Regions from separate parts of the Pseudomonas sp. Pso3 genome, predicted to be linked through region 1. Evidence: riboswitches for the same ligand, from Rfam matches in the RefSeq annotation. Region 1 holds a riboswitch; the other holds the start of a gene.

Region 1 (6,977 bases):
CCCGCACCAAGCTGCGCAAGCTGATCGGAGAATTCGTCACCGGCGGTGGCCACGCCATCGAGGTGGTCAATGGCGTGCAGCCGGCGGAGCAGGTCGGCACCCTGGCAATTCTGGCGCGGGAATTCGGTCTGATGGTCAGTGCGGGCAGCGATTTCCATGCGCCGGCCGACTGGTCGGAGCTGGGGATGTACCGCCCGTTGCCCGAAGATCTGCCGCCCCTCTGGGCGCGCTTCAGTCAACCGCTGTACCCTCAGAATCGGGAACCCCAATGAGCCAGTTCATCGAGATTCATCCGCAGAATCCCCAGCCGCGGCTGATTCGTCAGGCCGTGGAAATCATCCAGTCCGGCGGTGTCATCGCCTATCCCACCGATTCGTCCTATGCCCTGGGCTGCCGTATCGGTGAGAAGAGCGCGGTGGAGCGTATCCGCCGCATCCGCCAGCTCGACGACAAGCACAACTTCACCCTGGTGTGCTGCGACCTCTCCGAGCTGGGCATCTATGCCAAGGTGGATACCAGCGCCTTTCGCCTGCTCAAGGCCTACACACCAGGACCCTATACCTTCATCCTCAACGCCACCCGCGAGGTGCCGCGCATGCTGCTGCATCCCAAGCGGCGCACTATCGGCGTGCGGGTGCCCCAGCATCCCATCACCCTGGCGCTGCTGGAGGCGCTGGGCGAGCCGCTGATGAGCGTGAGCCTGATCCTGCCGGGGGATGACGAGGCCCTGGGCGATGCCTGGGAGATCCGCGAGCGTCTCGAGCATTTCGTCGACCTGGTGATCGAGGGCGGTCCGGGTGGCCTGCAGCCCTCCACCGTGATCAGCCTGGCCGACGACGAGCCGGAAGTGATCCGCGTCGGTGCCGGTGATCCCACGCCCTTCATGATCGAAGCATGAGCGAAGCCCTGGACCCCCAGCTGCTCGAACCCGAGCAGCTGCGCCTGGCGCTGGTCTATGGCGAGGCCTTCACCGAACTGCCCCAGGACCTCTACATTCCGCCGGATGCGCTGGAGGTCTTTCTCGAAGCCTTCGAGGGGCCTCTCGACCTGCTGCTCTATCTGATCCGCAAGCAGAACATCGACATCCTCGACATTCCTGTCGCCGAGATCACCCGGCAGTACATGAGCTACGTCGAGCTGATGAAGGCGGTGCAACTGGAGCTGGCCGCCGAATACCTGCTGATGGCCGCCATGCTGGCGGAGATCAAGTCGCGCATGCTGCTGCCGCGCGCCGAAGGCCTGGAGGCCGAAGAGGAAGATCCGCGCGCCGAACTGATCCGCCGGCTGCAGGAATACGAGCGCTTCAAGAAGGCCGCCGAGGACCTCGACGACCTGCCGCGGGAGGGACGCAACTTCGTGGTGCCCAGCTTGCCGGCGCCCGAGGCGCGGGCGCGCAAGCTCCTACCCGAGGTGGAGCTGGGCGAGTTGCTGCTGGCCATGGGCGAGGTCCTGCGCCGCGCCGACCTGTTCGAGAGTCACCAGGTGACCCGCGAGGTGCTGTCCACCCGCGAGCGCATGAGTCAGGTGCTGGAGCGCCTCAAGGATGGCGCCTTCGTACCCTTCGTGGCGCTGTTCACCCTGGATGAAGGCCGGCTCGGGGTGGTGGTGACCTTCATGGCCATCCTCGAGCTGGTCAAGGAATCCCTGGTGGAGCTGGTGCAGAACGAGCCCTTCAGCCCCATCCATGTCCGCGCCCGGGTCAGAGACACTGATGCGGAAGGGGTCGCTCAGGCGTAAGCCAGCGCTGCCGTCGCGGCCGCGCTCTTGCGCTTGCCGACCCGCAACCGGGCGCCTTCACCGGCCGCGGCCAGGGCCGCGGCTTCAGCCACGCTGGGACTGCCGGTGTGTTGCAAGGCGACCGCACTCGGCGCGGCGATGCCCTCCTGTTGCGCCAGACGTTCGGCGGAGAAGCCCTGCAAGGGTAGTTGCCAGCGCTGGGCCAGGTGTTGCAGTGCGTTTTCCTCCACACGGCGGTCCACCGTCGCCAGCGCCGTGAGGGCGTTGGGGTCGCAGCCGGCCTCCTGCAGCACTGCCAGGGCCAGCGCGGTCAGCTCCTCCACCGAACAGCCCCGGCGGCAACCCAGGCCCAGGACCAGCGCCATCAGGCCTGAGGCGCCTGGCGATGGAACAGCCAGCTGCAGGCGAGTCCCAGGAGCAGCCAGAACGGCAGGTTGCTGGCCAGCACGGCGATCTGGAAGTGCCGTTGCAAGGCCTCCGGTGCCAGGCTCGCCTGGGCGACGGGTTGGGGCGCACCCAGCAGATGGGGAATGAGCAGCAGCCCGAGGGCGGCGATCTTGAAGCCGGGATGGCGAGTGAACGCCAGGAGCGCGAGCGCCGCGGCAGTGGCACCGGCAGTGCCCAGCCACCAGGCTTGACGCAGGGTGAGATCCGCCGCGGCCGTGCCGGGTAGCTCCGGCGGCAGGCCGAGGCTGGGCGCCAGGCAAAAGGTGGCATAGCCGGCCAGGCCCCACAGCAGGCCCTGGTGCAGGCGGGTCGGGCCTCTTAGATTGAACAGGCCCGCCAGGATCAGGCCGAAGCCTACCGCCACCACCAGGTTGCCGCCAAAGGTCGACAGGGTTCGCGGCCAGCCATCCGCCGGCGTCCAGGCTGCTTCTTCACCATGATGATGCTGTCCGGCCATGGCGGGCGCCTCGGTCTGGACCTCGTAGGTTTCCGCCTGGAGGATGAGCGGGGTCAGCCACAGGCTTTGCAGGGCACTCAGCAACAGGGCCGCAAGGAGGCCGGCCACGCCGGCACTGAAGGCAATACGCTGGAACATGGCGAACTCCTTTTAGTGGCAGGGGAAGCCTTCGCTATGGCGGGTATCGTGAGCGCCGTTGTGCAGCGCCTCGACATGGGAGAAACCGGCCAGAAGCACCAGGCCCAGGCCGAGCAGGCAGGCGAGCAGGGTGGCGGTCAGACGCTGGGTGCGGGTACTGGTCTGGGGCAGGGCGGTGGTCGAGCGGGTAGCGGTCATGGCAGGGCCTCGGAGTCGAAGCGGCAGGGACGCGCCGAGGCAGCGAGCCGCAGGCGGCCGCCGTCCAGCACGACCGCCCACCGCGGGTTGCTTGAAAGCAGCAGGCCGGTCTCCGGACTCACGAGGGTTGCAGGCTGCAACTACCAGGATCGCCTTCCCCAGACTTGCCGGCCGGGTGGCTCTGTGATCCTGCGCTCGTCTACCGTTGCGGGGGCAGTGCCGGACTCGGACCGGCTTCCCGTTTCACCGCGACCCATGGCGGAGTCGCGACACCTGAAGCAGCGGCGAGCAGACCACGCGCCTCGTCCGCCGGTCAAGTCTGGCCGATTGACACCCCGGCGGGGCGCTCGTAGCCTGTCGCGTTGCGAGGTGCTCTTGTCGGCAAGAGCTTGAAAGGGAACGCGGTGCGACACCGCGGCTGCCCCCGCAACTGTAAGCGGCGTTTTTAGCCTCTCCACTAGAGCCTGTTCATAATTTGCTGCGCGTCGGCCAAACTGCGTTGAAGCTGCTTTCGGAATGCTCATTTACCATTCGTAAACTCCGCTTCCTCAAGCATCTTCGCCTTGTTTGACTCTAGCTCGCGAAATTATGAACACGCTCTAAGGCCACTGCTCACGCGGGAAGGCCGGAGCCGGGCGCCGCGAGCCAGGAGACCTGCCTCGCCACGTTTCGAACACGCAACCGGGCGGGGTGATCCGGGCTGCCATTGGGGCCTCGCCGCGGCGCGAGCGCCTGGCATGCCTGCCCGTCTTCTTTCGCTTTCTCTCTAAGGGCAGCCCATGAAAACCCTGGCCAAGACCCCCGTCACCATCGTCACCGGCTTCCTCGGTTCCGGCAAGACCACCCTGCTGCGGCACATGCTCGACCACGCCGAAGGCCGCCGCATCGCGGTGATCGTCAACGAATTCGGCGAGCTGGGCATCGACGGTGAAATCCTGCGCCAGTGCAGCATCGGCTGTACCGAGGAAGAGGCCCAGGGCCGCGTCTTTGAACTGGCCAACGGTTGCCTGTGCTGCACCGTGCAGGAAGAATTCTTCCCGGTGATGAAGGAGTTGGTAGCCCGCCGCGGCGACATCGACCATATCCTCATCGAGACCAGTGGCCTGGCCCTGCCCAAGCCCCTGGTGCAGGCCTTCCAGTGGCCGGAGATCCGCAACGCCTGCACGGTGGATGCGGTGATCACCGTGGTCGACAGCCCCGCGGTGGCGGCCGGCACCTTCGCCGCCCATCCCGAGCAGGTGGACGTCCAGCGCCGCCAGGACCCCAACCTCGACCATGAATCGCCGCTCCACGAGTTGTTCGAAGACCAGCTCGCCAGCGCCGATCTGGTGATCCTCAACAAGGCCGATGGCCTGGATGCCGAGGCCCTGGCGCGGGTACGTGCCGAGGTCACCGAGGAGTTGCCGCCGGCGGTCAAGGTGGTGGAAGCCAGTCGCGGCGTGCTGCCGCTGTCGGTTCTGCTGGGGCTGCAGGCCGAATCCGAGGCCCATATCGACAGCCGTCCCACCCACCATGACCTCGAAGGTCATGAAGACCACGATCACGACGAATTCGACTCCTTCGGCGTCCAGCTGCCCGAGGTGGCCGAGGCGACCCTGCTGGCGGCCCTGGCCGAGGTGGTCAAGACCCATGGTGTGCTGCGGGTGAAGGGCTTCGCGGCCATCGCCGGCAAGCCGCTGCGACTGCTGGTCCAGGGGGTCGGCACCCGCTTCGACAAGCACTTCGACCGCCCCTGGAAGACCGATGAGACCCGCAGCACCCAGCTGGTGCTGATTGGCCAGGAGCTGGACCAGGCGGCCATCACCACCCAGTTGCGCGCCGCGGTCGCCTGACGCCAGATGCATCTGCTGCGTACCCAGCCGGGCGGCTTCGTCCCCGACGACGGCATCGCTCACCTGGCGCAGACGCCCGGTGAGATCGTCGTGCTCTGCAGTGGCGATTCGCACCTGGCGCTGCTGGCGGAGGCGACCCGTAGCCTGGACGAGGACTATCCGAGTCTGCGCCTGGCCAATCCCATGCAGTTGCAGAACCACGCCTCGGTGGACCTCTATGTCGAGGAGGTGCTGAGCCAGGCGCGAGTGGTGTTCATCTCCCTGCATGGCGGCCAGGGTTACTGGCGCTATGGCATGGAACGGCTGGCCGAGTTGGCCGCGCGGGGGCTGACCCTGATCGCGGTACCCGGCTGCGATCGGCCCGATCCGGAGCTGATGGCCCTGGGTACGGTGGCCCCGGAGCTGGCCGAACGGCTGTGGCGCTATCTGCGCCAGGGAGGGCTGGGCAATGCCCGGGATTTCCTGCATTGCCTGGCGGCCGAATGCCTGGGTGCCCCGTACACCTACCAGCCGCCACGGGAATTGCCGCGGGTGGCGGTCTATCAGCCGGAAGGCCTGGGTCTGGACGGCTGGCGCCAGCACTGGCGACCGGATTGGCCGACCGCGGCGCTGCTGTTCTATCGCACCCATCTGCAGTCGGCCAACACCGCCTTCGTCGACGTCTTCTGCCAGCAGCTGGCCGCCGAAGGGCTGAATCCGTTGCCTATCGCCGTGGCCAGTCTCAAGGAGCCGGCCTGTCTGGAGGAGGTGGAGCGGCTGCTGGACGAGACCAACGCCGCGCTGATCCTCAATACCACCGGCTTCGCCCAGTCCAGTCCGGAGCGGCCGAATCTGACGCCGTTCCGTCGCCCGGTGCCGGTGCTCCAGGCCATCTGCGCCCAGGACAATCGCGAGCGCTGGCTGGAGAATCCCCAGGGTCTGGGTGCCCGCGACCTGGCCATGCATATCGCCCTGCCGGAATTGGACGGGCGCATCATTACCCGGCCGATCAGCTTCAAGGGCCTGGCCTGGCGCTGCGAGCGCAGCCAGAGCGACGTGGTCAACTACCAGGCCGATGGCGAACGCATGGCCTTCGTCGCCCGTCTGGCGCGTAATTGGATCGAACTGGCACGGCGTCCTGCGGCGGACAAGCGCATCGCCCTGATCCTGGCCAACTATCCGACCCGCGATGGCCGCATCGGCAATGGCGTGGGCCTGGATACCCCGGCGGCAGCGCTCGGGGTACTGCGCGCCTTGCAGACGGCCGGCTATCCGGTGGCCAATCTGCCGGACAGCGGCACCGCCCTGATCGAGCGTCTGCTCGGTGGGGTGACCAACGACAGCGCCCTGCGCGATCTGCGCCCGGCGTTGCAGAGCCTGGCGCTGCAGGACTACCAGGCGTTGTTCGCCGGGTTGCCGCTCAGCCTGCAGCAGGCGGTGATCGAGCGCTGGGGCGGACCCGAGACCGATCCCATGCACCGTCGCGGTCGGCTCATGGTGGCCGGGGTGCGCTTCGGCCTGACCTTTGTCGGCATCCAGCCGGCGCGTGGCTATGACGTCGATCCGGCGGCGGTCTACCACGATCCTGCGCTGGTGCCGCCCCATGGCTACCTGGCCTTCTATTTCTGGCTGCGCGAGGCCTATGGCGCCCAGGCCGTGGTGCATCTGGGCAAGCACGGCAACCTGGAATGGCTGCCGGGCAAGGGCGTCGGGCTGTCGGCGGAGTGTTGGCCGGACGCCATTCTCGGACCGCTGCCCAACGTCTATCCCTTCATCGTCAACGACCCGGGCGAGGGCGCCCAGGCCAAGCGCCGCACCCAGGCGGTGATCATCGATCACCTGATGCCGCCGCTGACCCGGGCCGAGAGCTACGGGCCGCTGCGCGATCTGGAGCGGCTGGCCGACGAATACTATGACGCCAGCCTGCTGGATCTGCGGCGCGCCACCGAGTTGCGCGGCGAGATCCTGCAACTGGTGCGCGAGACCGCCCTGGATCGCGAGCTAGGGCTGGTGATCACCGACGATCCGGACAGCTGGCTGCCGCAGCTGGACGCCTATCTCTGCGATCTCAAGGAATCCCAGATCCGCGACGGCCTGCATGTGTTCGGTGAATCCCCGACCGGGCAATTGCGTCGCGATACCCTGGTGGCGCTCTTGCGCATCCCCCGTGGCGATGCCCAGGGCGGCAA
Region 2 (6,977 bases), 1.7 Mb from region 1:
CCATCGCCGCCGCCAGCGCGCGCTGGGCGAGCGGGGTTCTGGAGCTGACCAACAGAGCCAACCTGCAATTGCGTGGTGTACGCGCGGACGGTGCCGCTGCCCTGGTGGCCGAGCTGCAGGCCGCCGGTCTGGGGCCGGCCGATCCCGCCGCCGATGACGTGCGCAATCTGCTGCTCAGCCCGTCTGCCGGCCGGGATCCGCAGCAGCTGCGCGACGTTCGTCCCCTGGCCGCCGAATTGCTCGCCCTGCTGGAAGGCGACCGCCGCCTGCATGGGCTGTCGGCCAAGTTTGCCCTGCAACTGGACGGTGGCGAAGCCCTGGCCCGGCTCGACCATCCCCATGATGTCTGGCTGTCGGCGCGCGCCGAGGGCTATGTCCTTGGGCTGGCTGGCACCCCAGCGGATGCGCCCCTGGGCCTGATCCCCGCGGGACGCGAGGTGGCCACGGTGGCGACCCTGCTGCATCGCTTCCTTGACCTGGCTGACCCTGAACAGAGCCGCATGAGACAGCTGCTTGCGCAACGGCCGGTCGAGGAGCTGCTGGCCGGTCTTGGTCTGCTGCCGACTAAGAGCCACCCACGTGCGCCAGCGGAAATCGCAGGACGCCTCGGTAGCCATCCTCAGCGGCAATCCGGCCTGTTTTGGGTCGGCGCCCAGCCCGCCCTGGGGCGACTGCCTGCGAAAAGCCTGGCCACCGTCGCCGATTTGGCCGAGCACCACGGCAATGGCGACCTGCACCTCACCCCCTGGCAGGGCCTGCTGCTGCCCGATGTACCGGTCGACCAGGCCGCCAAGCTGCTCGCCGCTCTGGCCACCCTGGAGCTGATCACCGATCCCGCCGCGCCCCTGGCCCGGCTGGTCGCCTGTACCGGCAGCCAGGGCTGCGCCAAGGGCCAGGCCGACACCAAGGGCGATGCCCTGCGCCTGGCCGAGCGGCTGCCGGCCGGCGTCGAGGTGCACCTCTCCGGTTGCCCGCGCAGCTGCGCCCTGGCCGGACAGGCACCCCACACCCTGCTGGCGATGGCCCCCGGTCGCTATGACCTCTTCGTGCGCGACGCCACCCAGCCCGGTCCGGGCCGGCGGCGCGCCACCCATTTGTCCCTCGACGAGGCCGCCGCCTGGCTGGCCCGGAGTCCCAGTGATGCTTGAATACGAACGCGACGGCCAGGCGATCTATCGCCAATCCTTCGCCACCATCCGCGCCGAGGCCGATCTCTCGGCCATCCCCGCCGACCTGGAAAAGCTCGCCGTGCGGGTGATCCATGCCTGCGGCATGGTCGACGTGGTCCAGGACCTGGCCTTTTCCCCGGGCGCCGGGGCGGCCGGTCGCGCGGCCCTGGCGGCCGGCGCGCCCATCCTCTGTGATGCACGCATGGTCGCCGAGGGCGTCACCCGTACCCGCTTGCCGGCCAACAATCAGGTGATCTGCACCCTGCACGACGAGGGCATCCGCGAGCTGGCCGTGGCCCAGGGCAACACCCGCTCGGCGGTGGCCCTGGAGCGCTGGCGGCCGCATCTGGCCGGCAGCGTGGTGGTGATCGGCAATGCCCCCACCGCGCTGTTCTATCTGCTGGAAATGCTCGACGCCGGGGCGCCCAGGCCGGCGCTGATCCTCGGCATGCCGGTGGGCTTCGTCGGGGCGATGGAGTCCAAGGACGCCCTGGCCGCCGACAGCCGCGGCGTGCCCTATGTCATCGTCCGCGGTCGGCGGGGCGGCAGTGCCATGGCCGCCGCGGCGGTCAACGCCCTGGCCACGGAGGTGGAGTGATGGCGGGCCGCCTGCTCGGCCTGGGCGTCGGCCCCGGCGATCCGGAACTCATCACCCTCAAGGCGCTGCGCCTGCTGCAGGGCGCGCCGGTGGTGGCCTATTTCGTCGCCAAGGCCAAGGCCAACGCGGGCCAGGGCGGCAATGCCTATGGCGTCATCGAGGGCTATCTGCTGGACGGCCAGCAGCGCCTGCCGCTGGTCTATCCGGTGACCACCGAGAAGCTGGCGCCGCCGCTGTCCTACGAGACGGTGATCGCCGACTTCTACGACACCGCCGCCGCCCAGGTGGCCGACCATCTGGACGCCGGCCGCGACGTGGCGGTGATCTGCGAGGGCGATCCCTTCTTCTACGGTTCCTACATGTACCTGCACGACCGCCTGGCCGAGCGCTACGAGGCCCAGGTGGTGCCGGGGGTCTGCTCCATGCTCGGCGGCGTGGCCATGCTCGGCCTGCCGCTGGTCTATCGCAACCAGACCCTCACGGTGCTCTCCGGGGTGCTCTCCGCGGAAGAGCTCAAGGCGCGCCTGGCCAGCGCCGACGCCGCCGTGGTGATGAAGCTCGGCCGCAATTTCGAGAAGGTGCGCCAGGTGCTGCGTGAGCTGGGTCTGGACGACCGCGCCCGCTACATCGAGCGCGCCACCATGGACAATCAGCGCATCGTCGCGCTGGACGCCGTCGACCCCATGGCCTCGCCGTATTTCTCGCTGGTGGTGGTGCCGGGGGTGAAATGGAAGGGTTGAGCCCGGCCATCGTCATCCTCGGTCCCGGCGCCCTGGCCACCGCCCGCCGCTTGCAGGCCGGCCTGCCGGGCAGCCTGGTGCACGGCCTGGCCGGGCGGGTCGAGGGCGACGTCAGCTACAGCGCCTTCGGCGATCACCTGCGCGAGCTCTATCGGCAGCAGCGGCCGCTGCTGGTGCTCTGCGCCGCCGGCATCGTCATCCGCAGCCTGGCGTCCTTGCTGGACGACAAGACCGCCGAGCCGCCGGTGCTGGCCGTGGCCGAAGACGGCAGCGCCGTGGTGCCGCTGCTGGGCGGCCTGGCCGGCGCCAATCGCCTGGCCCGTCAGCTCGGTACGCTGCTGAACGTGGCCCCGGCCATCACCACCAGTGGCGAACTGAGATTCGGCACCTGCCTGCTCGATCCGCCGGCCGGCTATGCCCTGGCCGATGTCGACGTGGCCAAGCATCGGGTGGCCGATCTGCTGGCCGGCGCCCCGGTACGCATCGAGGGCGAGGCGCCCTGGCTGGATGAGGTGCCCCTGGCCCGCGATCCCGCGGCGCGGCAGCGTATCCTGGTCTCGCCACTGGCCAGCGCTGACGATCACACCCTGCTGATCCATCCCCGCGCCGTGCTGGTGGCGGCACGCGCCGATGCCACCGCCGCCGCCGTCACCGCGCTGCTCGCCAGCGCCGGCTATGCGCCGGGCGCCGTGGCGCTGCTGCTGGCGCGGGCGGAAGACATGGCCGCGCCCGGCCTCGCCGAGCTGAGCCAGACGCTGGCCGTACCCCTGAGATTCGTCGACGCCCGCACCCCGGACTTCGCCCGGGCGTCGGTGGCGCGGGCCCAGGCCCAGGGTCTCGCCCTGCACCTGCATGACCGGCCGCTGGACGCCGATGACCTCGGCCAGCGCCGTGGGCGCCTCAGCGTGGTGGGTCTCGGCCCCGGCGCGGCGGAGCTCATGGCACCGGTGGTGCGCCGCGCCCTGGACCAGGCCCAGGACGTGCTCGGCTACGCCACCTACGTGCAGATGGCCGGTCCCTTGCGCCCGGATCAGTTGGCCCATGCCAGCGACAACCGCGAAGAATTGCAGCGCGCCCGCCACGCCTTCGAACTGGCCGCCAGCGGTCGCCAGGTGGTCATGGTGTCGTCCGGCGATCCGGGCGTCTTCGCCATGGCCGCCGCGGTGCTCGAGGTGCTGGAAGGCGCCGACGATCCGCGCTGGGCGGCGGTGGAGCTGGAGATCCTCCCGGGCATCACCGCGGCCATGGCCAGCGCCGCCCTGGCCGGCGCGCCCCTGGGCCACGACTTCTGCCTGATCTCCCTGTCCGACAACCTCAAGCCCTGGGCGGTGATCGAGCAGCGCCTGCGCCAGGCCGCCGCGGCGGACCTGGCCATGGCCTTCTACAACCCCATCTCCAAGGCCCGGCCGCATCAGCTGGAGCGGGCGCTGGACGTCCTGCGCAGCTGCCGTCCGGCGAACACCCCGGTGATCCTCGGCCGCGACGTCGGGCGTCCCGGTGGCGGTCTCGAATACACCAGCCTCGGCGCGCTGCGCAGCGACATGGTGGATTCACGCACCCTGGTGATCCTCGGCTCCAGCCATACCCGGCGTTTCCCGCGGGCCGATGGCGGCGAGTGGGTCTATACGCCACGCTGGTACGATCCGGAATTGTTATAAAGTAACATTTAGTGCTTGAATCCTGGTCGCCGCTGGCTCACCCTCGGCGACCTTCCTGTTCCCTGGCGGGAAGCCGGTGCAACTCCGGTGCGGTCGCGCCACTGTGAGCTTCGCGAGAAGCGAGCCAGACCTTGCCAGGGGCTACCCAACATCCACAAGGGACGCGTCATCCCAAGGAGAGTCCATGTTTCGCCGTCTTCTGCCGCTGCTCGCCGCCGGCCTGTTGTCCGTTGCCTCTCTCACCACCCAGGCGGCCACCGCCTATCCGCTGACCGTGCACAACTGCGGTCGTGAGCTGGTCTTCGAGCGCGCGCCCCAGCGGCTGGTCAGCCTCGGTCAGGCCAGCACCGAGTTGCTCTTGCGCCTGGGCGTGGGCGCGCGGCTGGTGGGCACCGGCGTCTGGTTCGGCGGCTTGCCCGCGGACCTGCAGGCGGCGGGCAAGGGCATTCCGCGGCTGGCCGACAACGCCCCCAGCTTCGAGGCCGTGGTCGGCACCCGGCCGGACCTGGTGGCGGCCCAGTACACCTATCACGTCGGCCCCGGTGGCGAGGTGGCGGACTTCCCGCGCTTCGCCAAGCTGGGCATCGCCGCCTATGTGGCGCCCAGCGATTGCGAGGGCAAGGCGGTGACCGCCGATTCCAACAGCGATGGCAGCCGCAGCGCGCCCTTCGACATGCAGCTGGTGACCCGCGAAGCCCGCGAGCTGGCGGCCATCCTCGATGTGCAGCCGGCCGGCGAGCGTCTGGTCGCCGACCTGGACCGCCGTATCGCCGTCGCGGGCGAGCAGGCCAAAGCCGCCGGGGTGCAGGGCCGCTCGGTGCTGTTCTGGTTTTCCAGTCCGCGGCTGGAAGGGGATCCCTGGGTCGCCGGCAACCTCGGTGCGCCGGCCTGGATCGCCCGGGCCCTGGGGCTGCGCAACGTGGTCGACAGCGCCGAGGAATGGCCGGCGGTGAGCTGGGAGCGCATCGCCAGCCTGGACCCTGACTATATCGTCGTGGCGCGCATGGACCGGCGTCTCTACCCGGCCGATGACGTGGACAAGAAGCTGGCCTTCCTGCGCAGCGATCCCCTGACCCGCGAATTGCGCGCGGTACGCGAGAATCATCTGCTGGTGGTGGATGCCCCGACCCTCAATCCCTCGCTGCGGGTGGTGGACAGCGTCGAGACCCTGGCCGCCGACCTGGCCAAGCCGCAACCATGAGTCTGCCCCTCGCGGCCGAAGGCGCCCGGCCCTGGCGCTGGCTGCTGGGCCTGGCCGCGGTGCTGGCGCTGGCGGCGAGCGTGGTGCTGGCGGCGTCCTTCGGCGAGATGCCCATCGCGCCCCTGACCAGTCTGCAGGCCATCGCCAACGGCCTCGGCCTGGGGCCCTATCCGGTGGAGCGCATCGTCCAGGGCATCGTCTGGGAATACCGCCTCAGTCGCGCCCTGGTGGCCGCCTGCTGCGGTGCGGGCCTGGCGGTCTCCGGCGCCATCCTTCAGGCGCTGCTGCGCAACGCCCTGGCCGAGCCCTATGTGCTCGGCCTATCGGCCGGCGCCTCCACCGGCGCGGTGCTGGTGATGCTGCTGGGCGTCGGTGGCGGGGTGCTCGGCGTGTCCCTGGGTGCCTTTCTCGGCGCGGTGCTGGCCTTCGCCGTGGTGCTGCCCTTTCTCGGCAGCGGCGGCAGTACCCGCATCATCCTCGCCGGGGTGGCGGCTTCCCAGCTGTTCAATGCTCTGACCGCCTATATCGTCGCCACCGCGGCCAATGCCGAGCAGGCGCGCAGCGTGATGTTCTGGCTGCTCGGCAGCCTGGCCGGGGTGCGCTGGCCGGATGTCTGGCTGGCCGCCGGGGTGGTGCTCGCCGGGCTGCTGGTGTGCCTGGCCTGCGCCCGGGCGCTGGACGCCTTCGCCTTTGGCGAAGACGCCGCTGCCAGCCTCGGGGTGGCGGTGGGACCGCTGCGCCTGCTGCTGCTGGCCGTCACCGGCCTGATCACCGCCTGCCTGGTCAGCCTGGTGGGCGCGGTGGGCTTCGTCGGCCTGGTGATCCCCCATGTGGCGCGTTTCCTGGTGGGTCCGGGGCATGGCCGGCTGCTGCCCACCTGCGCCCTGATCGGCGCGCTGTTCATGGTGCTGGCCGACATCGTCGCCCGCACCCTGGTGGCCAAGCAGACCCTGCCCATTGGCGTGGTCACCGCCCTGGTGGGCGCCCCGGCCTTTGCCTTCATCCTCTATCGCGCACGGGAGGTCCGATGAGCCTCGCTGCGCGCGACGTGGCCTGGAGCGCCGGCGGGCAGCCAATCCTCGCCGGGGTAACCCTCGCGGTGCCGCCGGGCGGGGTGCTCGGACTGCTCGGCCCCAATGGCTCGGGCAAGTCCAGTCTGCTGCGGCTGCTGGCCGGGCTGCGGCGGCCGGAGGAGGGTAGGGTCAGTCTCGACGGGACGCCGCTGGCCGAGTTGCGCCGGCGCGACCTGGCGCGCCGGGTCGCCCTGGTGGAGCAGCAGGCCGGTACCGAAGCCGATCTCTCGGTGGCCGAGGTGGTGCGCCTGGGGCGCACGCCCCATCGCGGCCTGCTCGATGCCTGGAGCGCGCGCGACGCCGAGGTTTGCCAGCGCGCCCTGGCCCAGGTCGGCCTGGTCGACAAGGCGGCACGGCGCTGGCACAGCCTCTCCGGCGGCGAGCGCCAGCGCGCCCAGATCGCCCGCGCCCTGGCCCAGGAGCCCAGCGAACTGCTGTTGGACGAACCCACCAACCACCTCGATATCCAGCACCAGCTCGAGATCCTCGACCTGGTCCGCCGCCTGCCGGCGACCTGCGTGCTGGCCATCCACGATCT

The links. Region 1 has a riboswitch for cobalamin ahead of cobW (cobalamin biosynthesis protein CobW). Riboswitches for the same ligand answer to the same signal wherever they lie in the genome.
Region 2: it holds a riboswitch for cobalamin, as region 1 does, so the genes downstream of both, ACZ5R1_RS02850 (ABC transporter substrate-binding protein) here and cobW (cobalamin biosynthesis protein CobW) in region 1, are expected to answer to the same signal.

What each region holds. Positions count from the first base shown of each region.
Region 1 is NZ_AP043687.1:2,319,410-2,326,386, forward strand. It holds gene ACZ5R1_RS10815 (PHP domain-containing protein) at 1-272, shown strand, start outside; gene ACZ5R1_RS10820 (L-threonylcarbamoyladenylate synthase) at 269-898, shown strand; gene ACZ5R1_RS10825 (segregation and condensation protein A) at 1,009-1,737, shown strand; gene ACZ5R1_RS10830 (cobalamin biosynthesis protein) at 1,728-2,102, opposite strand; gene ACZ5R1_RS10835 (CbtA family protein) at 2,102-2,779, opposite strand; gene ACZ5R1_RS10840 (CbtB domain-containing protein) at 2,792-2,977, opposite strand; cobalamin riboswitch at 3,064-3,269, opposite strand; cobalamin riboswitch at 3,328-3,653, shown strand; gene cobW (cobalamin biosynthesis protein CobW) at 3,757-4,809, shown strand; gene cobN (cobaltochelatase subunit CobN) at 4,816-6,977, shown strand, end outside.
Region 2 is NZ_AP043687.1:599,192-606,168, forward strand. It holds gene cobG (precorrin-3B synthase) at 1-1,148, shown strand, start outside; gene ACZ5R1_RS02835 (precorrin-8X methylmutase) at 1,141-1,767, shown strand; gene ACZ5R1_RS02840 (precorrin-2 C(20)-methyltransferase) at 1,767-2,507, shown strand; gene cobJ (precorrin-3B C(17)-methyltransferase) at 2,495-4,165, shown strand; cobalamin riboswitch at 4,172-4,318, shown strand; gene ACZ5R1_RS02850 (ABC transporter substrate-binding protein) at 4,350-5,366, shown strand; gene ACZ5R1_RS02855 (FecCD family ABC transporter permease) at 5,363-6,397, shown strand; gene ACZ5R1_RS02860 (ABC transporter ATP-binding protein) at 6,394-6,977, shown strand, end outside.